3 regions of the Ruegeria sp. E8 genome follow, and region 1 is predicted to be linked to each of the others. Evidence: riboswitches for the same ligand, from Rfam matches in the RefSeq annotation. Region 1 holds a riboswitch; each other region holds the start of a gene.
The links. Region 1 has a riboswitch for cobalamin ahead of ACR0LF_RS17940 (DUF1636 family protein). Riboswitches for the same ligand answer to the same signal wherever they lie in the genome.
Positions count from the first base shown of each region.

Region 2: another riboswitch for cobalamin. It lies ahead of ACR0LF_RS21285 (hypothetical protein); the one in region 1 lies ahead of ACR0LF_RS17940 (DUF1636 family protein).
Region 3: another riboswitch for cobalamin. It lies ahead of ACR0LF_RS21805 (DUF4198 domain-containing protein); the one in region 1 lies ahead of ACR0LF_RS17940 (DUF1636 family protein).

Region 1 is NZ_JBQFOY010000016.1:65,003-67,203, forward strand. Features, by position in the region: gene cobW (cobalamin biosynthesis protein CobW) at 1-617, opposite strand, end outside; gene ACR0LF_RS17940 (DUF1636 family protein) at 614-994, opposite strand; cobalamin riboswitch at 1,079-1,284, opposite strand; gene ACR0LF_RS17945 (SLC13 family permease) at 1,487-2,201, opposite strand, start outside.
Region 2 is NZ_JBQFOY010000024.1:49,859-52,059, forward strand. Features, by position in the region: gene ACR0LF_RS21280 (alpha/beta hydrolase family protein) at 1-784, opposite strand, end outside; cobalamin riboswitch at 916-1,136, shown strand; gene ACR0LF_RS21285 (hypothetical protein) at 1,228-1,635, shown strand; gene ACR0LF_RS21290 (protein-tyrosine phosphatase family protein) at 1,638-2,138, opposite strand.
Region 3 is NZ_JBQFOY010000027.1:20,491-22,691, forward strand. Features, by position in the region: gene ACR0LF_RS21800 (ROK family transcriptional regulator) at 1-544, shown strand, start outside; cobalamin riboswitch at 669-867, shown strand; gene ACR0LF_RS21805 (DUF4198 domain-containing protein) at 999-1,784, shown strand; gene cbiM (cobalt transporter CbiM) at 1,791-2,201, shown strand, end outside.

The sequences.
Region 1 (2,201 bases):
GGGGCCTCGGCGGCGATGATCTCTTTTGCCTTCGCCACGCCTTCCGGGCCTGCCAGATCGGGCTTGGTCAACAGGATGATGTCGGCGCAGGAGATCTGATCCTCGAACACCTCGGACAGAGGCGTTTCGTGGTCGATCGAGTCATCGGCCATGCGTTGAGCATCCACCGCCTCAACGTTCGGGGCGAACCGACCCGCAGCAACAGCCTCGGCATCGGCCAGCGCGATTACACCGTCCACGGTGATTTTCGAGCGGATATCGGGCCAGTCGAACGCTTTCAGCAGCGGTTTGGGCAGTGCCAGACCGGAGGTTTCGATAAGTATGTGATCAGGGCGCGGTTCCAGCGCCATCAGGGCTTCGATGGTGGGGATGAAATCATCGGCTACGGTGCAGCAGATGCAGCCATTGGCCAGTTCCATGATGTTTTCCGCCGGGCAATCGGGGATGGCACAGGATTTCAGGATATCGCCATCGACGCCGACATCGCCGAATTCATTGACGACCACGGCCAGACGCTTGCCCTGTGGGTTCTGCATCAGGTGCTTGACCAGCGTGGTCTTGCCCGAGCCCAGAAAGCCGGTGATCACAGTGACGGGGAGTTTTTCCAGATTGCTCATTTCAAGGCTCCAATCGGGGGAATGCGGGCTGCACAGTTTTTGCGGAAATGTTCGGGGCGTTCACGCCATTTGACGAGACCATCCTCGGTCGCGAGGTACTTGGTTGCACCTTCCACGATGGTTTCGACATGATCGGTTTCGTTGAGATGTTCGTAGACGAAGGTCCAGCGTTCCGGCCCTCCGCGGAGCACGATGGAGCAGCCCTCGTTGCAATTCGACAGGCATTCCACGGCTTTCAGGGTGATGCCCTCGGGCAGGTCCGCTTGCTCGAGCGCTTTGTGAAGCAACGTGCCGGGCCGCTGCGCATCATCTTCGATGGGCAGGCCACGACGGCAAGTGGTGCAAACCAGCAGCTCGACCGGAGCGGTGTCGGTCATGTCTCTCATCCCCCCAAATCCTTTTTCGGGGGACGGGGTTTCATGCGGGTCGATCTTGACCCGACACCGGAACACCCCGTCCGGTTTCAACTTCGGGCGTTGGCAGGTCTCCCGGCTTGCGGATGTCAGAGGAGTTCCTCTGCCGGATGTCCCGCCTTCCCGGCACTTGGCCAGTGGCATTGGGCACCCTCTCCGGTCACGGTCGCGGGGGCGGCTGCGTTTCGCGGAAAACCCGTCTACGCATTCCCTTTTCATCGGCTGTCGCCGACACCAACGGAAGGGTCATGCGGCACTGCTGGCCCGCTTGTCAAGCGAGTCGCTCGTAACAATGTTGCGGAGGGATGGAAAGCGACCTGTGGATGTCGATGGGCGGCATGTTTTGCTGGGATGCTACCTGAGACGGATCAGCGAAAAGCCACGTCCTTGGGTGGTGATGTGCCATTACGACAGCCAACCCTCACCAAACCTCCGGAAATTCACGATCTTGCCGCGCTAATACAGGACGTTGATCATGACCAGTGAGACGACAAGGAACAACGCCGTCATAACTCCGCCGGAACGTACGAAATCCATCACCTTGTAACCTGCCGGACCCATGATCAGTGCGTTCACCTGATGGGTCGGGATAATGAAACTGTTCGAGGTAGAGATGGCGACCGTCAATGCAAAGACAGCCGGGTTTCCGCCAGCCGCAACTGCAATCGATACCGCCAGCGGAACAAGCAGGACCGTGGCGCCGACATTCGACATAACCAGTGAAAACGCTGTCGCCAGAATGGCGATGCCAGTTTGCAGCGACCATAGCGGCCAGCCATCCAGAATTAACAGGATCTGCTGGGCAATCCACGCGGCTGTGCCTGTATTCTGCACGGCTTGTCCCAATGGTATGAGGCAGGCGAGCAGGAAAACGGTGTTCCATCCGACAGCGCGGTATGCCTCATCCACGCTGAGCACACGGGTCAGCATCATGCCCGCCGCTCCGGTCAGCAGACACAGCGAAAGCCGGACATCCGTAAACAGGATTAAGGACAGCGAAATGGCGAAAAATGCCAGCGCCCAGCCGACCTTCTGCGGCCTCAACTCATCCTGAGGGAAGTCCGTTGTCACAACCACGAAATCCGGATCGCGCTTGATCCGCATCAGGTTGTCCCATCTGGTATGCGCCACAAGCATGTCACCGGCATGGAATTTCTCGAGCCCGATCTGA
Region 2 (2,201 bases), on a different contig from region 1:
CGAAATCGTCAGGGCTCAGCAGATGCCGCTTGGCGTCAGGGCCGTAAAGGTCGGCAAGCCGCCAAACCGCTTTCGGCGGGACCATCTGGTCGTCCTCGAAAGTGAACAAATCCACTGGCGTCCCTGAACCGTCCCAACACGCATCGGGCAGGTTTTTCCCGATCTCAGGCACATAGTTTAACGGTGCCGTACACCATTTGCGCCATTGCCAATAAACCGAGGCAGGCAGATCCGACCCAAAGCCGATCGCCTTTCCCGGCAGGTATCCAAGCGCCCGCGCCAATAGTGGGGCGTGACCATACCAGAACAACCCGGCCAAACCTCGATAAGGCCAGGGATGGTCACTCAACGTCACCAAACCCGAACACACACAAATCATCCGGTCAATCAGATCGATATCCGGCTGCACTGGCCCCAGCATCGCGCCGACCGAATGGCCAATGGTCCAATGCTGCGCATCGGGAAACCGCCTGCGCATTTCCGCCCGGGCGGCGGGCATGTCGATCAATGCCCAATCCGCCATCGTGGCTCGGGACTCTTTCAGGTGGCCCGATAAAGAATGCCCGTAATCCCGATAATCATAAGTCAGGCAGGCCATACCCTGCTCGGCGGCCAGCCAACGCGCAAAATGACGATAGTAGTCACGCGGCACGCCCGTTGCACTGTTCAACACGACCGCGATTTCGGGCTGCGTCGCCGGTCGATACAACCGAGCCGACAGCGTCGCCGACCCAGACGGGAAGCGGAAATCTTCGGTCAATACCGTCTGCTCTGTGTCCAACATGATCTCTGGTTTTTCTCTGAAACATGGGTTTTCGAACGTCGCTGCCGTTGACACTAGGCAGGAACCAAAGGCGCTTCCAGCATGACCAGACGTCCGGACAAAAGATCGACTTGACTCGGCACCGGGTCAGACGCTAGCGGTTGTGCGATGGTTTCCGGCCCCCACAAGGGATCGGGATGAAAAGGGAACACGGTGCGGTTCTGTCTGGTCACTCAGACATCAACCAAATCCGCGACTGCCCCCGCAACTGTAAGCGGTAAGCAATGCCGAAACACCACTGGCCCAAAGGCTGGGAAGGTTGGCAAAGCGATGACCCGCAAGTCAGGAGACCTGCCATCAAAAACGAAACCGAAACTCGGGCGGGGTGTCCGGGCAGGCACTGACTGCAATACGCTGTCCCACCTGTCCCAAATATCCTGTCCACCACGCGCGGAGGGCGCAGGATGATCTGGAAGACAAAATCGCATGAGTACAGTGCAACTGTATGTCAGCGGACGGGCAAGACCTGCCCGGCTTTGGCACGGCTGGCACGCTCGATTGCAGAGGCCATGACGCAGGCCACATCTGCTACAAGTGACGATTTCGAGTTTGACGGCAGCAGCGAGCTTTCACATTGCACCGAAGGCTGCCATGCAAAATTCCGGGCGGGATCAGACGGCATTCGCATCTTTTGCGAAACGCAGCCCGAAGCGGCGATTGAGGATCTGTACACTTATGCAGATCTGATTTTCGGGAATACATTCAGCACCTTGCCATCCGGCGTCATCGCAAATCCGCCCTGCGCGATGATTGAGGTTGAAACGCTGCGGCCCCGCAAAGTCATGCACGCACCCGAGCAGCTTTCAGCCTGAGGCTATCCGACCTGCGCCTGAGTAAAGCGGGATGCCCAGGCCAATTGCGCGTCGGTCTCAACGGCACAGGGGCGCAGGGCCCGCAAACGCTCTAGCGCCTTGTCGGCTCTTTCGCCGCATTCGACCATCAGCCGCAGAACAACCATCCCGGAGCGGCCGCAGCCGCCCCGGCAATGCACCAGCACCCGGCCACCACCTGACAATGCGTGTCGGGCGGTGGCGCTGACCGATGACCATGCCTCCTGAACCGCCTGTGTCGGCGCGCCAAAATCTTCGATCGGCAAATGAACCCACCGGCTGGCGCGGCTTTGAATATCACTGCCAAAACTCTGCGCCCCGTCCTGAAGCATCTCGACATCCGTTGTCATCGACACAACAAGCCCCGGCTTCCACGCCGCGATCGTATCAAGATCAACGGCATAATCCCCACCACGTCCGGGCATCGAGGTCAGGGCAAGCGTTCCGCCTCCGACTTGCAGGGCATAGATAACCAGTTGCGACATGAACTGTGTCCTCCCCAAAGAACTCGTTACAAAATTGAGTCATTAAATCTGTTGATCCAGTTT
Region 3 (2,201 bases), on a different contig from region 1:
GTTCGGCCCTGCCGATGGGCCCCGAGATTTCCTGTACTTTTACGTCGGTTTTTTTATCGGAGGGGGCGTCGTCCTCAATGGGTCGATCTTTTCGGGCCGTGGCAATGCCGGCGCGCTCGGTCCCTTGCCTGTGCCAGATGAGGCAGGCGGTGTGAAACCGCTGATCGACGTCGCCAGCCTGTATGTTCTGGAGCGTGCCATCGGTACAACCGAGGCGACTGCCAATTCTATTTGGGCAACGACCCAGCGCTGGGATCTGCCAGTGAACCAACTGGAAAGCTGGTTGCAACAGACCGCAAGCGGGATTGCCAGTGCCATTGTTTCATCATGCAGTCTGATCGATTTTGAAAGTGTGAAGATCGATGGCTGGATGCCCTCGGACGTCAAGGACCGTTTGGTTGAATTGGTCGATGACAAACTGTCCGAATTGAACCTGACCGGCCTCGAGCGACCGTCCGTGATGGCTGGAGCCGTAGGCCCCGACGCGCGCTCGCTGGGCGCGGCGAGCTTGCCGTTGTCTGAAAAGTATCTTTTGGACTCATAAAGCCACTTTAGTACGTGTTTATAAGTGGTTCGCGGAAAAAATTAATCTTACATATTCTTCCGACCTGCTAACTTTTTCGACAGCCACTGCAATTGATCGTTGACGGCAACGGGACATGTCTGGCAAGCCGCTCGTCATGTCCGGTTCCGGGGCTTGCTCTGGAATCAATAGGGAATGCGGTGCGGGCTTTGGCCCAATTCCGCAACTGCACCCGCAACTGTAAGCGGCGAGCAGGGCTGACACGCCACTGGGATCTTCCCGGGAAGGCCGGCCCAACGCTTTGACCCGCAAGTCAGGATACCTGCCGGACATGTGTCCCCATAAGGGGCGCTCCTAATCGGCGACGGGATGTTCGTCGGACCAGGATGCTTGAAAAGCAAATTGGCCCTGAATGTCCCGAAGTCAAAGCGAATTTCGTGCCGGGACTGGCACGACGGGACAAGGACGAACGTTCATGAAAAAGCTGCTGTCTGCAGCCGTTGCCGCGATGGCCCTTCCTGCCATGGCAAACGCACATTTCCTTCTGGAATACACCACCGACACCATGATCGAAAAACCGGGCGATGTGCCGGTTAAGCTGATCTTCTGGCACCCGTTCGAAAACGGCCACGTCATGGACTTGGAAAAGCCGCAGGAATTCTATGTGATCCACAATGGTGAAAAGACCGACCTGCTGGACACGCTGGAACCCGTTCGCTTTACCGGTGGAGAAAATGAGGGCTCGGCATTCAAAGGCACCGTTCCTGTCAAACGTTCGGGCGACTATGTGCTGGTGACCGTTCCTCAGCCTTATTACGAGGAATCCGAAGACATCTATATCCAGCAGCTCACCAAGGCGTTTCTGAACCGCAACGAGTTGCCCACTGACTGGATGAACCCCGTGGGCCTGCCGACCGAGATTATTCCGCTGAACAAGCCGACCAACATCATCGCGGGTTCGACCTTTACGGGCCGAGTGATGGCGGACGGTCAGCCGGTTGCCGGTGCCGAGATTGAGATCGAATACATGGCGGCCGAGCCCGATATCGACAGTGCTGCCGCTTCTACTCCGACCGTCTCGCCCATGCCGGGCGGTGCCGTGGTCGCCATTTCAGACGACAACGGGTATTTCTCGTTCGGTGTTCCAAAGGCCGGTTACTGGGGTTTCGCAGCACTTGGTTCTGGCCCCGCGACCGAACATGAGGGTAAAGAGCTCAGCCAGGATGCGGTCATTTGGATCCGCGCCTGGGATCTGGAGTAAAAGCTTATGCATATCGTCGACGGAGCCCTTTCCAACCCGGTCGTAATCGGCGGCGCTGTCGCCGCTGCGGGCGGGATTGCAATGGGCCTCAGGTCACTGGATCTTGATCGCATCCCCACGGCCGGGGTGCTGTCTGCCAGTTTCTTCGTGGCATCATTGATCCACGTACCCATTGGTCCGTCGTCGGTACATTTGATCCTCAATGGCATGGCCGGGCTTCTGCTCGGCTGGGCCGCATTCCCGGCTTTGTTCGTCGGGCTATTGTTGCAGTCGGTTTTCTTTGGCTTCGGCGGGTTGACGGTGTTGGGGATCAACACGCTCAACATCGCCTTGCCTGCGGTGGTGGCCGGTATGCTCTTTGGTCGCCTGATCGCAAGGGGCACGCCTTTGCATGGTGCGATATGGGGTGGCGTCGGC